One region of the Roseibium sp. ROS1 genome, then DNA from elsewhere that is predicted to be linked to it. Evidence: predicted binding sites of a transcription regulator. Region 1 holds the regulator's gene; each other region holds the start of a gene.
The links. The regulator PhoB, encoded in region 1, activates phosphate uptake and scavenging genes when phosphate is short. The targets are predictions, from matches to a motif close to TGTCATNNANCTGTCAT.
Positions count from the first base shown of each region.

Region 2: ACYQ6M_RS01405 (alkaline phosphatase) is a predicted target of PhoB. The motif match lies at 3,377-3,393, and genes of this name have one in related genera.
Region 3: olsB (l-ornithine N(alpha)-acyltransferase) is a predicted target of PhoB. The motif match lies at 2,038-2,054, and genes of this name have one in related genera.
Region 4: phnC (phosphonate ABC transporter ATP-binding protein) is a predicted target of PhoB. The motif match lies at 2,995-3,011, and genes of this name have one in related genera.

Region 1 covers NZ_BAAGIG010000003.1:493,652-499,186, reverse strand. The annotation lists gene pstA (phosphate ABC transporter permease PstA) at 1-1,300, shown strand, start outside; gene pstB (phosphate ABC transporter ATP-binding protein PstB) at 1,348-2,109, shown strand; gene phoU (phosphate signaling complex protein PhoU) at 2,141-2,836, shown strand; gene phoB (phosphate regulon transcriptional regulator PhoB) at 2,917-3,618, shown strand; gene ACYQ6M_RS18410 (GcrA family cell cycle regulator) at 3,945-4,481, opposite strand; gene ACYQ6M_RS18405 (acetylornithine transaminase) at 4,922-5,535, shown strand, end outside.
Region 2 covers NZ_BAAGIG010000001.1:322,258-327,792, reverse strand. The annotation lists gene ACYQ6M_RS01420 (ABC transporter substrate-binding protein) at 1-1,040, opposite strand, end outside; gene ACYQ6M_RS01415 (ABC transporter ATP-binding protein) at 1,108-2,196, opposite strand; gene ACYQ6M_RS01410 (DeoR/GlpR family DNA-binding transcription regulator) at 2,193-2,999, opposite strand; gene ACYQ6M_RS01405 (alkaline phosphatase) at 3,456-4,958, shown strand; gene ACYQ6M_RS01400 (hypothetical protein) at 5,089-5,535, shown strand, end outside.
Region 3 covers NZ_BAAGIG010000004.1:102,333-107,867, forward strand. The annotation lists gene ACYQ6M_RS23180 (ATP-binding protein) at 1-1,912, shown strand, start outside; gene olsB (l-ornithine N(alpha)-acyltransferase) at 2,202-3,140, shown strand; gene ACYQ6M_RS23190 (transglycosylase domain-containing protein) at 3,468-5,535, shown strand, end outside.
Region 4 covers NZ_BAAGIG010000001.1:1,678,192-1,683,726, forward strand. The annotation lists gene phnE (phosphonate ABC transporter, permease protein PhnE) at 1-24, opposite strand, end outside; gene phnE (phosphonate ABC transporter, permease protein PhnE) at 27-941, opposite strand; gene phnD (phosphonate ABC transporter substrate-binding protein) at 1,110-2,021, opposite strand; gene phnC (phosphonate ABC transporter ATP-binding protein) at 2,111-2,932, opposite strand; gene ACYQ6M_RS07690 (phosphate/phosphite/phosphonate ABC transporter substrate-binding protein) at 3,231-4,103, shown strand; gene phnC (phosphonate ABC transporter ATP-binding protein) at 4,166-4,918, shown strand; gene phnE (phosphonate ABC transporter, permease protein PhnE) at 4,911-5,535, shown strand, end outside.

The DNA.
Region 1 (5,535 bases):
GCACAAGACCACGTCGATCCTCGAACTCGATCCGCTGACCAGAAAGCGCAACGCCGCTGAAGCGCGCTTCAAGCTCTACGGCATCATTGCCATCGGCATCGGCCTGTTCTTCCTCGTTGCGCTGTTGTGGGCAATCCTTTCCAACGGCCTTGGCGCCTTCAGCCAGACGTTCCTGAAGGTGGATGTCCCGCTCAATCAGGAGCAGATTGCCGAAGCGGAAAAGTCGGTGGTCAAGACCTCCAAGTACCGGGCCATCATTGACGACGCCTTTGCCAAGGAACTTGCCGGTCTCAACATCACCACCGACATGTCGGCAAAGGACCTGCAGAAGCTGTTCTCCTCAGGGGCTGCCGCAACGGTTCGTGACTATGCACTTGCCAACCCGGACAAGATCGGCACGACGGTAACCTTCGAGCTGATCGCCTCATCCCGTGTCGACGGCTACCTGAAGGGCCGCGTCAAGCGCGAGGATCTTGCCGAAGACAAGAACCTGGATGCCGCACACCTGGATCTGGCTGACCAGATGCAGTCCGCCGGCATTCTGGAGAAGCGCTTCAACTGGGCCTTCATCACCGGAACCGATGCTTCCGACAGCCGTCCGGAGCAGGCCGGCATCGGGGCGTCCATGATCGGGTCGCTGTTCATGATGCTGGTGGTGCTGTTCCTGTCGCTGCCGATCGGCGTGGCCGCTTCCATCTACCTGGAAGAGTTCGCTCCGCAGAACAAGTTCACAGATCTGATCGAGGTGAATATCTCCAACCTGGCCGCCGTTCCGTCCATCGTGTTCGGTATTCTCGGTCTGGCGGTGTTCATCCAGTTCATGCATCTGCCGCAATCCGCACCGCTGGTCGGTGGCCTGGTGCTGACGCTGATGACACTTCCGACGATCATCATCTCCACCCGCGCCTCCTTGAAGGCCGTTCCGCCGAGCATCCGCGATGCGGCCCTTGGCATTGGCGCCTCCAAGATGCAGTCGATCTTCCACCATGTCCTGCCGCTGGCCATGCCGGGCATTCTGACCGGCACGATCATCGGTCTGGCACAGGCGCTTGGGGAAACCGCTCCGCTGCTCCTGATCGGGATGGTCGGTTTCATCGCCTCCAATTTCCCGGACGGTGTGGCTGCCGGTTTCTTCTCTCCGAACTCGGCCATGCCGGCCCAGATCTACGAGTGGGCGAAACGTGCTGACCCGGCCTTCTATGAACGCGCTTGGGGCGGGATCATCGTGCTGCTGGTCTTCCTCATGACCATGAACATTATCGCTATCATCCTGCGCCGCAGGTTTGAACGCCGCTGGTAAGGATTGCTCCGATGAACGAGATGCCGAATTTTGAACAGGCGAAAACCATGACCGACAGCAAAATTTCCGCGAACAAGGTGCAGGTCTATTATGGCGATACCCACGCCATCAAGGACGTGGACATCGAGATCCAGCCGCGGTCCGTGACTGCCTTCATCGGTCCCTCCGGATGTGGCAAGTCGACGTTCCTGCGGACGATCAACCGCATGAACGACACCATCGATATCTGCCGTGTGGAAGGGTCGATCAAGATCGACGGTGAGGACATCTACGATCCCAAGGTCGATCCCGTACAGCTGCGCGCCAAGGTTGGCATGGTTTTCCAGAAGCCGAACCCGTTTCCCAAGTCGATCTACGACAACATTGCGTACGGTCCGCGGATCCATGGTCTGGCCCGCAACAAGTCCGAGCTTGATGAAATCGTTGCCTCCAGCCTGCAGAAGGCCGGGCTTTGGGAAGAAGTCAAGAACCGTCTGGACGAGCCGGGCACCGGCATGTCGGGCGGTCAGCAGCAGCGTCTGTGCATTGCCCGTGCGATTGCCGTCAGCCCGGAAGTGATCCTGATGGACGAACCGTGCTCGGCGCTCGACCCCATCGCGACCGCGAAGGTGGAAGAGCTGATCGACGAACTGCGGGAAAACTTCACCATCGTGATCGTGACCCACTCGATGCAGCAGGCTGCCCGTGTGTCTCAGCGTACCGCGTTCTTCCACCTGGGTATTTTGGTTGAAGAAGGTCTGACGGAGGACATCTTTACCAATCCGAAGGACAAGCGTACGCAGGACTATATTACGGGCCGCTTCGGCTAAGCATTTTTTAGGTTTCTGAAGGGGACACAGGATGTCTGAACATACAGTCTCGGCTTACGATGACGAACTGACGGCCATGGCCGGCAAGGTTGCCGAAATGGGTGGTATTGCCGAAAAGGCTTTCGCCGATGCGGTGTCCGCGCTGGTGTCGCAGGATCTGGAGCTTGCCAAGGCGACGATCAAGGGCGATGTCCGTCTGGACAGCCTTTACAACGAACTTGAAGTGAAGCTGATCGAGCTGATCGTCCGCCGCCAGCCGATGGGGCAGGACCTGCGTGAAATCACTGCCGCAACGCGCATTGCCAATGACTTGGAGCGTGTTGGCGATCTTGCCAAGAACGTTGCCAAGCGCGTCATCGCCATCGACAGCGACTTGCAGTCCAAGAAGCTCGCGATCGGTGTGGAGCACATGACGGAACTCGCTCTTTCGCAGCTCAAGCAGGTGCTGGATGCCTACGCCCGCAAGGATGCGGAAGCCGCCCGCCGGGTTCAGGAAGCTGACGCCGAAGTCGACGCGATCTACACATCGATCTTCCGCGAGCTCCTGACCTACATGATGGAAGACCCGCGGGTCATTACCCAGTGCGTCCATCTCTTGTTCTGCGCAAAGAACATCGAGCGCATCGGCGATCACGCGACGAACATCGCCGAGAACGTCTACTACATGGTCACTGGCGAGCGTTTGCCGGAAGACCGGGCAAAGGTCGACGAAACAGGCGCGGTCTGACCCGCCGGTAATCGTCGGATTTGCAGAAGATCTTAACGGCCGGCGCTTCGGCGCCGGTTGCGGTAATTGGAGCGAGATGTATGCCGAAGGTGCTCATCGTTGAAGACGAAGAACCGCTCAGCCTTCTATTGAGATACAATTTGGAAGCGGAAGGGTACTCGGTCGAGTCCTGTGTCCGGGGTGACGAGGCGGAAATCCGCCTGCGGGAAAGCCTGCCGGATCTGTTGCTGCTCGACTGGATGCTGCCGGGCCTGTCCGGAATTGAACTGTGCCGCCGCCTGCGGGCGCGCGAAGACACCGAGCGCCTGCCGGTCATCATGCTGACGGCACGCGGTGAGGAAGCAGAGCGCATCCGCGGCCTGTCGACCGGTGCCGACGACTACGTGGTCAAGCCCTTCTCGGTACCGGAATTGATGGCCCGCGTGCGCGCCATCCTGCGCCGGGCAAGTCCGGAAGTGGTGTCCAGCATGTTGCGATCCGGCGATATCGAACTGGATCGCGAAACGCACCGCGTTCGCCGCAACACCAAGGAAATACACCTGGGGCCGACGGAATTCCGCCTGCTGGAATTCCTGATGACATCGCCTGGCCGTGTCTTCTCCCGCGAACAACTGCTGGATGGGGTCTGGGGTCACGATGTCTACGTGGACGAACGCACTGTCGATGTTCACGTCGGTCGCTTGCGCAAGGCTCTGAACAAGGGCAAGGCGAAGGATCCTATCCGTACCGTCCGTGGTGCCGGATACGCCTTCAATGACCAGTTCACCTCTGCCACTGCCTGAGCGCAACTTGCAGAATGGAATTAAGGAGCCCGCTTTCAAGCGGGCTTTTTGTTTCTCAGCGGTTATGTGCCTTTCGCGGAACAAGGTTCTCTTCTGCGACCACCCCATCAGATGTGTCGGTGTCGGGGCTGATCCTGCGGTCCCTGTCGTGGCGGAGCGGTCAAACAAGGTTTGATTTGATGGAACGGAAACGACATGGATCGGTGCCAAGAACAAGCCGTGGGAGGTCACTGGTCGGGGTCGGGCATCTGGTCAATGGAAGGCCCAAACAAAAAAAAGCCCGCCAGATGGCGGGCTTTCTCATGAATTGGTTAGGTGCGAGGCTATCAGCCTGCCTGAGCCATCGTCTTGCGATCGCGGCGGCGGTCGGCGACCGGCTGATACGCGATCTTGCAGTGATGAGCGCAGTAGGGGACGCCGGCATCGGACTGGCGGCCGCAGAAGTAGAAGTCGTCGGTCGCCGGGTCGCCAATCGGCCATTTGCAGGTCCGCTCGGTCAGCGTCAGGATGGTTGCGCGCTGCGAGATCGGAACGAGCTCTGCAATCGGCTCTACGCGCGGCTTGGCGGCCACCACTGGTGCAGGCGAGATGTCTGCTTTAAGGGCCGTCGCGCCGATCGACTGCGGATGTGACGTCGTCGGTTTCTTCGGCGCTGCACCCGTTGCAGGAGCTGCGGTGCGCGGCCGGCGCGGCTTGGCGCTTGAAGAGGTGGACTTGGCGCGGCCGGACAGGCCAAGGCGGTGCACCTTGCCGATCACGGCGTTACGGGTAACACCACCCAGTTCGCCTGCGATCTGGCTTGCGCTCAAGCCGTCGCCCCAAAGCTTTTTGAGAAGCTCAACTCGTTCGTTTGTCCAACTCATTGCCGCACCCTTTAGTTTGACCGTCCTGCGGCCATTAACCCCGTGTTAAGCATGCGCAAGCACGCTTAATGCTGGCAGATCTAGTGCCTCTTGGTGATTTGCCTCACGAGATCTCGTGTCTGATTGCTGAGAGGTTACAATAACGTTAATTTGTCAGGCAACCACTCGACCCAAACCAGTTGGGGATGAAACGACTTTTCCCCAATTATGGCGAGGTCATTGAGAATTTTATGAAATCCGCCCTCTGCGGCACATGAAATGTCTTGTGCGCCATTTCCATTGACAGTGCATGGTACCGGCAGTGTATAAGAAAGCCGCTGCGTGCCGCCTCATCGGGGCGGCACGTTGCGTTTTGGCCCTTCGGCATCTTTTCAAGGTGACGGCCCGGCGTCGGGGCGACGCAGGGACAGCAGGGGCGTTTAAAGGAGACAAACGAGGTTATGTCCGCGACTGCACTATTCGGAAATTACGCAAGATCGAACCTGTCTTTCGATCATGGGGAAGGCGTCTGGCTGGTTACCACCGATGGCCGACGATTCCTCGATTGCGGTTCCGGCATCGCGGTCAACGCACTCGGTCATGCCCATCCGCATTTGGTCAAGGCGTTGCAGGATCAGGCAGCCAAGCTGTGGCATACCTCCAACCTGCACCAGATCCCGGATGGCGAACGGCTGGCGCAGCGCCTGTGCGCGGAAACCTTTGCCGACAAGGTGCTGTTCGTGAATTCCGGCGCGGAAGCGATGGAAGCTGCCATCAAATGCGCGCGCCGTTATCATTATGACAACGGCAACCCCGAGCGGTTCCACATCGTGACCTTCGAAGGCGCTTTCCATGGCCGGACCATCGCGACCATCGCGGCTGGCGGCCAGGCGAAATATCTTGAGGGCTTCGGCCCGAAGGCTCCCGGTTTCGATCAGGTGCCGGCAGGAGACCTGGATGCGCTGAAAGATGCCATCGGTCCGCAAACGGCCGCAATCGCGATCGAGCCCGTGCAGGGCGAGGGCGGTATCCGCGAAATTCCGACCGATTTCCTGCGTGCGCTGCGCAAGATCTG
Region 2 (5,535 bases), on a different contig from region 1:
GCGACGTAGCCTGTTGCGATGGTCCACTTCGCGGACTGTTCCGGAGCCGTGATCCACTGCACGAACTTGACGGCAGCCTTGTTCTGTTCGTCTGAAGCGCCCTTGAACAGGTAGAAGTTGCCACCGCCAGTCGGTGCGCCGCGCTGTGCCTTTTCCGGCAGCATGGCAACGCCGAACTTGAACGGGGCATTGTCACGAACGTTGGTGAGGTTGCCGGTGGAGGTCCACATCATGGCCGTCTGGCCTTCGAAAAAGGCTTTCGGCGTTGCCCCCCACTCGATGATGCCCGGAGCCATCACTTCGTGCTTGGTGCTGAGATCGACAAGATACTGCAGCGCCTCGACCACCTTGGGATCGTCGAAGTTGGTCTTGTTGCCGTCGGCATTGGCCAGGATCGCGCCGTTTTCGATGGCAAGGCCCTGGAACAGCCAGTACGGGAAACCGGAAGACGGAATACGCACGCCCCACTGGGTGACATTGCCGCTGTCGTCTTTCTTCGTCAGCTTCTTGCCGAACTCGACCATTTCGTCCCAGGTTGCCGGAGCGATCTCCGGGTCAAGCCCGGCCGCTTCGAAGGCTTCCTTGTTCCAGTAGAGCACCGGCGTGGAGCGCTGGAACGGAATGCCGTAGGTCTTGCCGCCGGTCTGGCTGTTTTCCATGAATGCCGGATAAAAACCTTCGACCCATTTCTTGTCTTCGTCGCTGGTCAGATAGTCGTCGAAGGGCTGGATCAGATCTTCATCGATCAGGGTGAACATGTCGGCAGACAGGATCACCGAAAGCTGGGGCGGGTTGCCGCCGCGCGAAGCGGTGATCGCCTTGGCGACGGTGTCCTGGTAGGAGCCGGCATAAACGGCGTCGATTGTAACGTCCGGGTTCTGCGCAACATAGGCGTCGGTCAGTTCCTGGATGGTGTCAGCAGCCTTGCCGCCAACGGCGACCGGAAAATAGAATTGCAAATCAACAGCCTGAGCGGAGGCCCAGGTGCTGAAGGAAAGCGCCGTTGCCGCAACGGCTTTCAGGAAAGTGGACTTCAACATCAGTTTACTTCCTAAGGTTCGAAAATCCGCAGGTCTGCGGTCGGTCTACGCGGGCGTGCGCAGCAGGTCAGGAGCGCAACAAGGCTCCGAACTCGGAAATGAGATCGTCCCGGCGGCGGCCGGTATCGGCGTCGAAAACATGAAGATCATCCGGCGAAAAGCCGAGCTGCACGGATTGGCCGGGCGTGAAGGCCCGGCTGGCCGGAAGGCGCACCTGAAAACCGGTGCCGGCAACTTCGCAATCGGCCAGCACATCCGCCCCCAGATACTCGACGGCACGAACAGACGCGTTGACCGGGCCGCCGTCTTCCAGATGCATTGCCTCCGGGCGCAGGCCGAGCTTGAAGTCCGGCGCGGTGCACAGCTTCCTGAAGGCATTGGCCGGAAAGAGGTTCATTGGCGGGGTGCCGATGAAACGGGCGGCAAAAGGCGTTGCCGGTTTTTCGTAAAGATCCCGCGGGCTCGCCACCTGCTCCAGCCGGCCACCGTTCAAAAGCACCACCTGATCGGCCATGGTGATGGCCTCGACCTGATCATGCGTGACATAGACCATCGTGAAGCCGAGCTGCTGCTGCAGCGCGCGGATCTCCACCCGCATTTCATGGCGCAGCTTGGCGTCGAGATTGGACAGCGGCTCGTCCATCAGGCAGATCGGCTTTTCGCCGATGATTGCCCGCCCAAGGGCGACACGCTGCTGCTGACCGCCCGAAAGCTGACCCGGCTTGCGCTCCAGCAACTGGCCAAGGCCCAGAAGATCGGCAACCCGTGCAAGACGCCGGTCCCGCTCGGCCCTGCCAACCCGGCGGACCTTCAGGCCGAAGATGATGTTCTCGCCAACGTTCAGATGCGGAAACAGCGCATAGGACTGGAACACCATGGCAAGGTCACGCTTGGCCGACGGACGGCCGGTGACATCCTCTCCGCCGATCAGGATGCGTCCGCTACTGACATTCTCGAGACCCGCAATCATGCGCAATGTCGTTGACTTGCCACAGCCGGACGGTCCCAGAAGTGCCGTGAAGGAGCCCGCCGGAATATCGATCGACAGGCCATCGACGGCCACCGTCTCACCCCAGGTACGCGACACCGTCTCAAGAACGATCGGCTTGCCGGCGCCAGAGGGTTTCGCACCCGGGATATGCGGATCTGATGTCACGCCTCATCCCCGTCGTCGGCCACGAACACTTCCGTTTTCGTGCCTTCCAGCGATGCCAGGAAAACATCCGGCACCGGGCAATCGGTGAAGATCGCATCGACATCGCTGAGTTGACCGCCGCGCACATGGGCGTTCCGGCCGAACTTGCTGTGATCGAGAACCAGATAGGACCGGCGGCAATTGGCGAGTATCGACTGGCGGGCCGCCACTTCGTCCTCATGGAAATCCAGCAGCGTGCCGTCTTCATCGACACCTGCGACACCAAAAATGCCGATATCGACCTTGTAGTTGGAGAAGAACGCCTGCGCTGCGGACCCCAGCACGTCGCGGTCGCCATGACGCAACCGCCCGCCGGTGATGGTCACCTGAAACGACGGATTGACCGAAGCCGTGAAGGCCACGTTCAGATTGTTCGTGAAAACCGCCAGTTTCTCATGCCCAACCAGGGCCTGCATCACGATCTCGGGGGTGGTGCCGATGGAAAACGCGATCGACTGGTTGTTGCCGACGTGGCCGGCCACCAGTTTCGCAATCAGCTGCTTTTCCGGAAGATTGAGAATCTGCCGGGTGGAATAGTGGATGTTGGACGCCGGTGCCGGAGGCTCGACGCCGCCGTGGGTCCGGCGCAGGATCCCCAGTTCGCAAAGACCGTTGACGTCCCTGCGAATTGTCTGCGTGGTCACCTCGAACCGGTCCGCCAGTTCCTCGACGGACGCAAACCCTGCCTTTTGTACCAGATCCGCGATTTCGGCCTGACGCTTTGAAATGTCTATTTGCCCAAGCATGTTCTTCTGATCCGCCATCGTCCCCTCTCCTCCTGCAGATGCAGAAGGCCAGTTGCTCCAAAGGCATCATGTTGACTCGAAAAAGCCTGACTTCGAAGCCCGTTAAAACATTTTCATATGAACCTTATTCGACGCTCATATGAAAATGATGTGACAATAGGGGATAGCGGGCAGCCCAGGAACACAGGACGCGACAGCGTCCTCAGATTTCAGGACTCCATTTTTCTATCTGTAATTGCCCGGGCTTTTCACGAAGCTGCCAGGCCGATTACCCGGCCGGGGACCAACCCTGCGGTTCGATGACAAGACGCTACCGAAGAAGAGACAAGACGGCGCAAAAGTAGAAGAATTGAATTCAATCGTGGAGGTTATGTAATAAAATAACAAATCTGTTTCGTCATCCAACTGTCAATCAGATGTCATGCAGCGTTTTTAAGTAGCTCCCGGGATGCACCCTCACCTCCGGGAGATATCATGAAAACGATCGTTTGCACTTCGCTGGCGCTGGCCCTTACCGGCTCCGTCGCCTTTGCTCAGGACGCCCTGCCGCAAGCCTCCAGCCAGTGGTACAAGGATGGCGAAGCCGCCATTCAGGCCATTTTGGACCGTCAGCCGAACACCAACCGCGCCAAGAACGTGATCCTGCTGATCGCAGACGGCAACGGTGTCGGCACCAACTACGCCACGCGCCTTTTCGACGGTCAGCAGAAAGGCATGCTGGGCGAGGAAAACGTTCTCCCGTACGAAACTCCGGAGTTCTACAGCGCCCTGGTCAAGACCTACAACATCAACGCCCAGACGCCGGACTCCGCTCCGACCGCCGGCTCGATGAACACAGGCGTGAAGCAGCGCTTCAACCTGATCAACCTCGGCGAAGAAGCCATCCATGACGATTGCTCCACCGTCGAAGGCAACCAGCTTGCCCTATTCTCCGAAATGATGACCGAAGCCGGCAAGTCCGTCGGCGTCATCTCCACCGCCCGCCTGACCCACGCAACTCCGGCTGCTGTCTACGCCAAGACCGCCAACCGCAACTGGGAAGACGCCGTGCCGGAAGGCTGCACCGCACAGAAAGACATCGCGACCCAGCTGATCGACGCCATGGAAGCCGGCACCGTTGATTTGGCAATGGGCGGCGGTGGCCGTTACTTCCTGCCGAAGGACAAGGAAATGGGTGGGCTGAAGGGCCGCCGCGAAGACAATGTCGACCTGGTTGAGCGTGCAACCGGACTGGGTGCACAGTTCGCATCCGACACCGCCGGTTTCCAGTCGCTGAAGCTTGACGGCTCCAGCCCCGTACTGGCCCTGTTCAACAACAGCCACATGGAATATGAGGCCGACCGCGCCGACAATGACGAGCCGTCCCTGGCCGACATGACCAAGGCAGCCATCGAATATCTGTCCAAGAACGAAGGCGGCTACTACCTGGAAATCGAAGCCGGACGCGTCGACCACGCCAACCATGACGGCAATGCGGCCCGCGCCATGCGCGACGGTGTCGCCTTTGCAGAAGCCGTTGCCATTGCTGACGAGCTGACCAACGATGAAGACACGCTGATCATCGTCACCGCCGACCACGAACATGCCATCGCCTTCAACGGCTATTGCGGCCGCGGTTCGGCCATCCTCGGCCTTTGCTATGACGTTGCTCAGGTGGGCATCAAGCATTCCGACAAGGTTCTGACCGCGGATGACGGCAAGCCGTACACCGTGATCGGTTACCTGAACGGCACCGGTTCGGTTCTGAAGAAGGGCGAAGGCGAAAACGACTACACCGGCTCGCGCCCGGACCTGGACCAGGAAACCGCCACCGATCTGGACTACGTCCAGCAGGCGCTGATCCCCAAGTCCTCCGAAACCCATTCGGGTGAAGATGTTGCGGTCTACGCAAAGGGCCCGTGGGCACACCTGGTCGATGGCACCATCGAGCAGAACGTTATCTTCCACGTCATGAACCACGCTGTGAACGCCCAATAAGCCTTCAGTCAGCGTCCAACAAGCGCTCAGCGGGATCCCTGGTCGAATACCGGCCAGGGATCCTGAAGGCCTGCCGCCCGGCAGGCCTTTGCCTGTTTGTCATGTTAGCCGGATAAGTTAGGAGCATGAATTGGCCAGAACCAGGGATGTCATGAACCGCAGACAGCTTATCGCCGGGCTTGGCCTCGCTCCGTTTGCCGGAATTCTGCTGCCGAACACCTCCTGTGCGGCAGATGCCCCCCTCAAGTTGCGCACGCTTTACAACAAGGACCGGAGCTTTTCCGACCTCGCCCATTCACTGGAAGGCACCAGGGTATCGGTCGGCGGCTACATGGCCCCACCCCTGAAGGCCGACAGCCAGTTCTTCGTACTCACCAAGATTCCGATGGCAGTTTGCCCGTTCTGTGAAACCGAGGCGGAATGGCCGCGGGACATTCTCGCCATCTACACCAAGCGCATTGTCGACGTGGTCGCCTTCAACAGCAAGATCGTGACACGCGGCGTTCTGGAACTGGGAACCTTCAAGGATCCCGAGACCGGGTTCGTCAGCCGGGCAAGACTGGTCGATGCTGTCTAT
Region 3 (5,535 bases), on a different contig from region 1:
GCTTGGCGATGTCGTCGTCCGGCGCGACCAGGACGGCACCATCACCTATGTGAACTCGGCTGCAGACGATGTGTTCGGGCTCGGACATGCCTTGCAGCCGGGCGCAACCCTGCATCTGCCGCTGCTTGAGGAAGTGGGCTTTGAAAGCGCCGTCACGCAGGCCCTGGACAAGACGACCCCGGGCATGGGCTTTCAGGATCTCCACATCGACACCGCACAGGGCCCGCGCTGGTTCTCACGTATCGACATTCCGGTGCGCGACACCACGACGGATCGCCAGCTGGTGCAGACCGTTCTGCGCGACGTGACCGAGCGGCGCCTGATCGAAGAAGAACTGCTGGCTGCCCGTCATTCCGCCGAAAGCTCCAACGAGGCGAAGTCCCGCTTTCTCGCGACCGTCAGCCACGAGATCCGTACGCCGCTCAACGGCGTGCTCGGCATGGCCGCGCTCCTGCGCGACACCCGCCTGACCAAGGAACAGAGCGCCTATATCGAGGCGCTGGAAACCTCCGGCGAAACATTGCTGCTCCTGATCGATGAAGTGCTCGACTTTTCCAAGGTGGAGGCCGGCAAGCTCGACATTCAGGCTGCCCCGGTTCGGGTTGGCGCCCTGGTGGAAAGCGTCGTTGAACTGCTTGCCCCGAAAGCCCACGCCAAGTCGCTTGAAATCGGCTCCATGCTTGACCCGAACCTGCCGGAAGAGGTGACGCTGGACGCCACCCGTGTCCGCCAGATCCTCTACAATCTCATCGGCAACGGCATCAAGTTCACCGATGAGGGCGGCGTTGCCGTCGAACTGACAGGGCGCCCCAATCCGGACGGTGGCGGTTTTCTGGATATCGACGTGCGCGACAGTGGCATCGGCTTTGACGAACAGGAGGCCGAGCGGCTGTTTCAGGAATTCGAGCAGGTCGACCATGGCCCGGCGCGCAAGTTCGGCGGCACCGGCCTCGGTCTGGCCATCGCCCAGCGGCTTGCCGGCCTGATGGGTGGCGAAATTGCCGCGCAGCCCTCCGAAGACGGCGGCGCGCAGTTCCGCGTGTCCTTGCCGATCCCCGAATCCCTTGTTGCCGACACGGATCCACGCCTGGCCAAGCTTGAGGGCCGCAGGATCGTGTTCGTCAGCACCAGCCAGATCGAATGCCCGCTGCTGGCCAGACGGCTGCAATATCACGCTGCCAATGTTTCCGTGCATGCACCGGGCAGTTCGGATCTCGATGCCGCGCTGGCCGAGGCCGATCTACTTGTTGTCGACAACGGCGCCCTGTCCGACAGCGGCGGCTGGCTGGCCTCTGCCCGCCTGACCGGATGCAAGGCTCCTGCCGTCGTTATGATCGCCCCGCCGGAGCGCGAGCGCCTGGAACATCTGCGCGAAGCCGGGTATGCCGCCTATCTGATCCGCCCGGTGCGGATCGAGACCCTGGTCCAGATCTTTTCCGGCCTGCTGGACGACGACGGCATGGAACACGCCTGGGACGCAAGCGCGGAGCCCGTCAGCAACGGCTTCCTGCCGAACCGCTACAAGGTTCCGGCCCGGCCGCTGCGCCTGCTCGTGGCCGAAGACAACGACATCAACCGCCTTTTGAGCGAAGCCATGCTGCGCAAGCTCGGCCATGTGCCGGTGATGGTGATCGACGGCGAAAAGGCCGTCGAGGAAGCCGCCAGCGGCGCTTATGACGCAATTCTTATGGACCTGCACATGCCAGGCCTCGACGGGTTCCAGGCCATTCGCCAGATCCGGTCCGACGAACAGGCCGCCGGCCGGGCCAATGTACCGGTGCTGATCGTGACCGCCGATGTCATGAAGGATGCAAGGGACAAGGCGACCGAAGTGGGCGCTGCCGGCTATCTGACGAAACCGCTTTCCGTGGAAGCGATTTCCGACGCATTGGCCGAAATCAGCCGCGCCTGACGCAGCGAACTTTCCCTGTCGCGACAGCCGGAAGTGGAAACGCTTCCACCGGCGCTCGTAGAAATTCACAAAGCCGCAAGAGTGGGCTAAGCTTGCACGTGGAAAACACGGCGCAAAAAACCGAGTGTCATCCAGCTGTCGGAATAGTATGTTCTACGGCAGGCTTGAAGCACACTGACCGGGTTCGGACGTAATGTTCCGGCGAAGGTAATTCGGCAAGTGAAACAGACGAGAACCTGTGAAACATGTCAGTGCGCCATAAGGAATACACGAGGGTGGAATGTCCATAATGCGCCAAGGGCTTTTTTCTCCCAGGAAACTGGTCAGGAAATTCACACCGGCAATGCGTCCGGACGCCAACCTCCCCAACGCGCAGCGCATCGGGCCAGCGCTGCAGACCCCGGTCAAGACCGGCGAAACGCTCGGCCGGATCGGATCCCTGGAAGTGCGGATGGCCCGCAACTTCAAGGAAGTTAAAAAGGCACAACGCCTGCGCTATGACGTTTTCTACGAGGAAATGTCAGCCATTGCCGATGCGCATACGCTGGCAACCCGCCGTGATGCCGACCCCTTCGACGCCTATTGCGATCACCTGCTCGTGGTCGACCACGACTTGCAGAAGCGCAACAAGCTGGGCCGCCTGAAGCCTGAAATCGTCGGCACCTACCGGATCCTGCGCCAGGAAATCGCCGATCAGCATGCCGGTTTCTATACCGCCGCCGAATACGACATCCAGTCGCTGATCGACGCAAACCCGGGCAAGCGCTTCATGGAACTCGGCCGGTCCTGCGTTCTGAAGCCTTACCGCAACAAGAAGACCGTCGAGCTCCTGTGGCATGGCATCTGGTCCTATGTTCTGCGCCACAACATCGATGTCATGCTCGGCTGTGCCTCGATCGAAGGCACCAATCCGGATGCCATCGCCGGCCAGCTCGCCTTCCTGCATCACAATGCCCGCGCCCCGGAAGAATGGCGCGTGCGCGCGGTGGAAGACAGATACGTCGAAATGAACCGCATGCCGGCCGATGAACTCAATTCCAAGGAAGCGCTGCGGGCCCTGCCCCCGCTTGTGAAGGGCTATCTGCGCCTCGGCGCGTTCATCGGCGACGGGGCGGTGATCGATCACCAGTTCGGCACGACGGATGTACTGATCATCATGCCGGTGTCCGAACTGAACACGCGCTACGTCAATTATTACGGCGCCGACGCAAGCCGCTATTCCAGCTAGCTCCGGCGATTGCTGCCAAGCTTTCCTTCGTCCTCCCGGCCAGGCGTGACCCCTAGCCGGGATCGCGGAGGCACAAGCCTTTGCATTTTTCCTGCGTTTGAGCGGCTATCAGTTCCCGATGCTGCGGGTTTGCTGCCTTTTGTGCGGGATGGATATCGAGCTAGTGCGCGCCGCCTGTAGCTGATCATCCCGTCGTCTTGCCCGTGCAAAAGCCCGTAGCCTTAACGCCCCCTTAAATCGCCGCAATTTAAGCTCATCTCCGGGGAAACCGGCGTTTGCCGGATAACGCCAACCCTGGTTGGTACGGAGTTAGGGGACGAAGGATCAATGGCGCCTCGGGCGAAACGCCAGCCGCGTGTTGAACCGACATTCGGAGATTCAGGCAGCAGCCTGCTCGACCTGCGCTTGAGCCCGCAGGACCGTCCCGCTGCGCCTTCTTCCAAGTCGTCCGGCAAGGGCAAGACCCGCAAGGCTCCGGCCAAGAAAAAACCCGCTTCCTCCACCCGCAAGACGGCCAAGAACGGCAATGGCCGAGGCAACGGAAGGGGCGGCGGCCGGTCCGGCGCCAAGCGGCGCAAGGCCAAACGCAAGAACAGGTTCCAGGCACCGACTGCCTTCGGCCGCCTTCTCAAGCGCGGCTTCTACTGGAGCATGGTGCTCGGCATCTGGGGCACCATCGCCGTTGTCTGCCTGGTCGGCTATTACGCCGCCTTTCTGCCGCCGACCTCCGAATGGCAGGTTCCGGCGCGACCGCCCAACGTCAAGATTGTCGCCGCCAATGGCGAATTGCTGGCAAACCGCGGAGACACCGGCGGCGAGGCCGTGCGCCTGGAGCAATTGCCGCCCTATCTGCCCAATGCCGTCATCGCCATCGAGGACCGGCGCTTCCGCTCCCATTTCGGTGTCGACCCGGTCGGTCTTGCCCGCGCCGTCTACACCAACTTCACCTCCGGCCGCCTGCAGCAGGGCGGCTCGACGCTGACCCAGCAGCTTGCCAAGAACCTGTTCCTGGAACAGGACCGGACGATCAAGCGCAAGATCCAGGAACTGGTGCTCGCCTTCTGGCTGGAGGCCGAATATTCCAAGGACGAGATCCTGGAAATGTACCTGAACCGGGTCTATCTCGGCTCCGGCGCCTATGGCGTGGATGCAGCTGCCCGCAGGTACTTCGGCAAATCGGCACGGCTTCTGACCATTCCGGAAGCTGCCACCATCGCAGGCCTGCTCAAGGCGCCATCGCGCTATTCGCCCGCCCGCAATCCGGACCTCGCAGAAGACCGCGCCCAGCTTGTGCTCGCTGCCATGAACGAGGAAGGCTACATCACGGGCGATGAAGCCAAGAACGCCCTGGCCGCGCCCGCCAAGGTGGTGCGCCGCTACACCACCGCCAGCGAGAACTATGCCGCCGACTGGGTGATGGACGTGCTGCCGCATTTCATCGGCTCGATCGAAACCGACATCGTGGTCGACACCACCATCGACCCGAAGATGCAGCGGGCTGCCGAACAGGCGCTGCGCAGCGCCCTGAAGGAAAACCGAGAGAAATACGGCGTTTCCCAGGGAGCTGTCGTGACGCTGGACACCGCGGGCGCCGTGAAGGCGCTGGTTGGCGGGGCCGATTATTCCAAGAGCCAGTTCAACCGCGCAGCCTATGCCAAGCGGCAGCCGGGCTCGTCCTTCAAGCCGTTCGTCTATCTGGCCGCGCTTGAAAACGGCCTTTCACCCCAGACGATCCGCCAAGACCAGCCGGTCCGGTTCGGCAACTGGTCGCCCCAGAACTATTCCAAGGACTACTACGGCCCGGTGACGCTGACACGAGCGCTCAGCCTGTCGCTGAACACAGTGGCCGCGCAGCTGACTTACGAGGTTGGCGCGGGAACCGTTGCCGACACGGCCAAACGGCTGGGTGTCACCTCGGAAATGAAGAACAACCTGTCGATCGCGCTCGGCACCTCCGAAGTCACGCCGCTGGAAATCGCCGGTGCCTATGTGCCGTTCTCCAACGGAGGCTATGGCGTGCTCCCCCATGTGATCCGGCGGATCAAGACCGTGGACGGCAAGACGCTCTATTCCCGCTCCGGCGATGGCCGCGGCCGCGTCATTGACCGCCGTCTGGTCGGCGAAATGAACATGATGATGTCGGAAACCCTGGTAACCGGCACGGGCCGCAAGGCACGGCTGGAAAGCGGGCGTCCCGCCGGGGGCAAGACCGGCACCAGCCAGGATTTCCGTGACGCCTGGTTCATCGGCTATACGGGCAATCTGACCACCGCCGTCTGGTTCGGCAATGACGACAACTCACCGACGCGCAAGGCGTCCGGCGGGGGGCTACCCGCCACTGTCTGGAAAGAGGTTATGGATGCCTCCCACGAGGGCCTGCCCGTGGCAGACCTGC
Region 4 (5,535 bases), on a different contig from region 1:
GATATCAGGAGATTGTGCGGTCATGGTCAGATGCCTCTTCCGGTCAGGCCGATGATGCGGTGACGCACCTTTTCGCTCAGCATGTCGATGACGATCACGGTGAGGAAGACGATCAGGAACAGCGCCGAAAGATCGGTGTATTCCTGCAGGGACATTGCCACGCGGATCTCTTGGCCCAGGCCACCTGCGCCGACGAAGCCGATGATGGAGGAGGACCGTACGTTGATCTCGAACCGCAGCAGCGTGTAGCTGATGATATTAGGGACAACCTGGGGCACGATGCCGTAGCGGATCTGGTCGAACCAGGTGCCGCCCGACGCCTTGATGCCTTCGAGCGGGCGCATGTCGGCATTTTCGTTGGCTTCGGAATAGAGCTTGCCGAGAGCGCCGGTGGCATGAAGACCGATGGCGAGAACACCGGCCAGCGGGCCGACGCCAAAACAGAAAACGAAAATGAGGGCCCAGACGAGATCCGGAACCGTCCGGATGATTTCCAGGAACCGGCGGGTGACATTCAGGACCAGTCTGTTGGGGGAGAGGTTCCGTGACGCCGGGAAACTGAGGAGAAACGCACCGATGATGCCAAGCAATGTTGCCATATAGGCAATCAGGATCGTTTCCAGGAGCAGCCAGAGCCAGACCTTCCAGCGCCAGAACCAACCGGCAAGATCCGCCCCGAGTGTCTCGCGGTGAAGCTCTGGCAAGGTCTTGTAGAGATACTCTCCAAGCCGCGGCAAACCTGCCCAGATCTTCCACATGGACACACGGTCGCCATCGGGCAGGGTGACGTCGGTCATGTCGAAGAAACCGCCTAACCACGCTGTTGCGAAGAAGCAGAGTGCGAAGACCGTGGTCGAGATGAGGTTTACCCGGAGGGCTGACCGGCGGGCGGCAGCATAATCGATTTCGAACCGGTCAATGGCAGGGGAGAGCGCTGTCATGCCTCTAGTTCCAATGATTTTGGGCAGGAGGCGCTGACGCCGCAGCTTTCTGCGCCACAAGTTTATCCAGGCGTCATCCCGGGAGATGCGAAGTGCCGCCCGGGATGACGATGGTCGGGTCGTCGAGAGGAACCCGGATCAGCCGGTTTCCTCCCTCGCTCTGCAAAGTCAGCCGCCGCGGCGCTGTTTCTTCAGCCAGTCGCGCATTTCGACGATCCACTGGTAACGGTCGTGATCAACCTCGATCCACGCTTCCTGGGTGCTGTCTTCGCCGCCGGTCATTTCGATGAAGGCCAGCGTATCCTTTTCCGGGATTTCCATGACCGCGGTGCGCATGGCATCGATCAGGCCCTTAGGCAGGTTGCTGCGGGCAGCCAGCGGACCGGAAGTGATTTCCGGTGACTTCCAGATGGTGCAGATCGCGTCCTTCTCGATCATGCCCTTGGTGACCATGCGCTGCGGAATGCCGTCTTCCTCGTTGGTGATGTAGGTAGCGGCAGCGTCATACTGCTTGTTGTAGACACCAAGCACACCGGTTTCATGGGCCCCGGAGAAGGGAATGGCACCGAAATAGGTTTTCGGCTCGTAGCCCTGTTTGCTGAGGTTGAAGTAAGGCACGGCATAACCGGACGTGCTGTCCGGATCGGCAAAAGCCAGTGTCTTGCCCTTCAGGTCGTCAAGGGTCTTGTAGCCGCTGTCGCAACGCACGGCGACGACCGAGAAATAACCGGTGGAACCGTCCTTCTGCAGGCGGGAGACAAGCGGAACGACACCGCCGTTGGTTTCGGTGTAGGCAGCGGCATAGGAAGACGAACCGAAGAAGGCGAATTCGATCTGGTCGGCCGCCATGGCCTGGATCACGCCGTCATAGGATCCGGCGGTGAAGATTTCGACATCAACGCCGAGTTCGTTCTCCAGGTACTTTTCGAAAGGCGTGTAACGGGCAATCCGGTCCTTTTCGTTTTCACCGGAAAGAATGCCGAACTTGACTGTCTTGTACTGATCCTTCCAGCTGTCCGCCAGGGCCGGGGAGGCTGCAAGAACGGCAGCGGAAACGGCTGCTGCAAAAATGGCCTTCATCTCAAGTCTCCTTTGGTGCCGGCAGATCCGGCGATTTGCGCGGCAAAGGCCGCTTCAAGAGCGAGAGCGGATGATCCGCTTCGCGAAGGTCAGGCCCCGACAGCCTTCATCGGCGGCCGGGAAGTGGTTGTCGAAAGGGAGGTGGAGGTGACTGCTTCGTTGATGTCACCGGAAAGATCGTCGGATCCGTAAATCTGCCGAACCCTTTCACTGGTCAGGGCGTCCGGCGTGCCGTCGAACTGAACCCGCCCGTCCTTCATTGCGATAATCCGGTCGCAATAGGCACGGGCGGTGTCGAGCGTGTGCAGGTTGACCAACACCGTGAGACCGTCCGTCCGGTTGATTTCGCGCAAGGCGTCCATCACACGGCTGGCGTTGGCCGGATCAAGTGAAGCAATCGGTTCGTCGGCCAGCATGATGCGCGGGTTCTGCACCAGCGCCTTGGCGATGGCGACGCGCTGCTGCTGCCCGCCGGAAAGGGTTCCCGCGCGTTGCAGCGCCTGGGGCACAAGGTCCAGCCGGTCCAGGGCTTCGATGGCGCGGGCGCGGTCTTCGTCAGTGAAGGATCGTGTCATGGAGCGCAGGAACCCAGTGTGGGCGATACGGCCAACCATGACATTGGTCAGCACATCCATGCGCTCGACGAGATTGAACTGCTGAAAGATCATGGCGCAGGACGCACGCCAAAGCCGCAGATCGCGACCCTTCAGGGCCGTGATGTTCTTTCCCTCGTTGAGGATCGTCCCCCGGCTGGGGTCGGCCAGCCGGTTGATCATGCGCAGGAACGTGGACTTGCCGGCACCGGACCGACCGATCACGCCGACCATCTGTCCCTTGGGAATGGCAAGGGAGACACTGTCCACCGCGGTCAGGTCTCCAAAGACTTTAGATAATTGCTCAATGACCAGCATCGGGCCCTCCGAAAAACGGAGAGCGAACTAGCAGACATGTGCCGAGAACAGATGTCTATACGATTATACTTTTATGAAGTTTTACGACAGAGACATCGATAAAATTTGCCGGAAAACAAATAAGATCAAGATTTGTCTGGAGGTTCGAAGATAAAGAAATTTTCTGCTTCGTAGATCCGTCTTTTTCTGATGTAAATTTCGTAAAATTTACATAATACAGTCACGTTCCGCGGCGCGCGTGTCGTTACGCTCCTGTTGCCTTGCCGGCTTTGTTTCGGCTGTCTGAGGAGTTCCTGTCATGCGCTTTTTGAAATCCGCCGCACTCGCGGCTGCCGTTCTTGCCGTTTCCCTGTCTTCTTCCCTGGCCGACACGTTCAAACTGGCCGTTACCGATGTTGAGGGCCTGGAGCGGCTGCAGGTTGAATGGGGGCCGTTCAAGAACGCCCTTGAAAATGCAACAGACCACACCTTCGAGTTTTTCCCGGTTACCAGCCGGACCGCGGCGGCTGAAGCCTTGCGCGCAAAACGCGTCGACTTCGTCGTAACCGGCCCTGCCGAGTACATCGTGATCAACAAACTGACCGAAGCCCGTCCGCTTATCGGTCTTGGCCGCCCGGATTATTTCTGTGCTGTCGTCGTGCGAGCCGACAGCGGTTTCACGCGGCCGGCCGATCTCAAGGGCAAGAAGGTGGCCTTCGGTGATATCGGTTCCACCTCGAACATGCTGTGCCCGATGCAGCTGATGGCCGATTATGGCGTCGATCCGGTCAAGGACATCGAGAAGCTGCATACTTCGCGCAACATTGCGCATGAAGCTTTGAAGAAGGGCGACGTTGCCGCCATCGGGATCAATCACAATTCGTGGATTGGCACCCGCAACAAGGATGACAGCGTCCCGAACGGCTTTTTCCGGGTGATCGCCCGTTCCGGCGATCTGCCGAACGACATGATCATGGCCGGAGCCCATGTCGATCCCGCGACAGCGCAGAGCCTGCGCCAGGCGATCCTCGACAACAAGAAGTCGATCATCGCCGCGATCCTGCAGCACGAGGAAAACGACAAGTATTCGGGCATGGATCTGGTGGCGATCGAAGATGGTGCCTATGACCTGGTGCGGTCCATGTACACCACCGCCGGTTTCCCGCAATACGACAAGTTCATCGGCGAATAATGGCGCAGCCTCTGCTCCAGTCCGCCGGCGCAATTGCGCCGGCGGTCCCAGCCCGACAGCCCGTGACGGAGACGCCGTGTGACCTGAAGGTCGAAGGCCTTTGCAAGACTTTCGGCAAGGACCGTAGCGTGCTGCGCGAAGTTTCCTTCTCCGTGGACCGTGAGGAAGCGGTTGCCTTGATCGGTTCAAACGGTGCCGGAAAATCGACCGCATTGCGCTGCGCGCTGCGCCTGATCGAGCCGGAAACCGGTTCGGTTCTGTTGTTCGGTGAAGACATTTCGACTGCGCGACAGCGCCAGCTCAGGCGGATTCGCGCCGAGGTCGGCTTTGTCTTTCAAAAGCACAACCTGGTGCCTCGTGTTTCGGCTTTGACCAACGTAATCCATGGCAACCTGGGCCGCACCGGTGGCATGCGCGGCTGGACGCAGTTTCTTGCCAAAACGGCCTTGCGTGACCGGGCTATGGCGTGCCTCGAAAGGGTCGGGCTCGCGGACCATGCATTGAAACGGGCAGACCAGCTCTCGGGTGGTCAGTCCCAGCGGGTTGCGATCGCCAGAGCCTTGATGCAGCAGCCCAGAATGATCGTCGCGGACGAACCCGTTGCCAGCCTTGACCCGGTTGCCGGCCAGGAGGTGATGGACCTCTTCCGCCAACTCACCCGGGAGGAGGGGATCACGCTCCTGTTCACCTCGCACAACGTGGAACAGGCGCTCGCCTACTCTGATCGGGTCCTTGCGATCCGGCAGGGGGAAGTCGTTTTGGACGAGAAGAGCAGCAACCTTAGTGTTGCGGATCTGGGGAGGCATTATGGCTGATCTCCTGACATTGAAACGCTCCCGCATGCCGGATCGGTTCGAACGCCCGGGTGCATTTCATTTTGTCGCCTATGTCGCGCTGCTGGCCTTCGTTGTCTGGTCGTTTCAGGGGGCAGGCTGGTCGTTTTCCGCTCTGGTGTCTGGTGGTCCGGCGCTGGTCGACTTCCTGTCGAGGGCCTGGCCTCCCTCTCTGGAAAGGTTGCCGCAACTGTCAAAGGCGTTGCTGGAAACGTTTCAGATGGCGCTCGCGGGCACACTTATCGGCATCGTCCTCAGCCTGCCGTTGGCGATCCTGGCCGCAAAAGGCCTGACGCGGCCGTCGATGCTGTCCCGGGCTGTCTATACCTGTGCCCGCTTGCTGGTTGCCCTCTTCAGAACGGTGCTGGATCTGGTCTGGGCATTGGTCTTTGTCATTTCGGTCGGACTTGGCCCATTCGCGGGCACGCTTGCGATCGCCGTCGACACCATCGGTTTTTGCGGACGCTTCTTCGCTGAAGCCATGGAGGATGTGGAGAAAGGACCAACCGAGGCGCTGACAGCGGCCGGTGCAGGGCGTTTCGACACGATCTTCTGTGCAGTGGTACCTGCCGCGATGCCCTCCTTTATCACCACCTCGC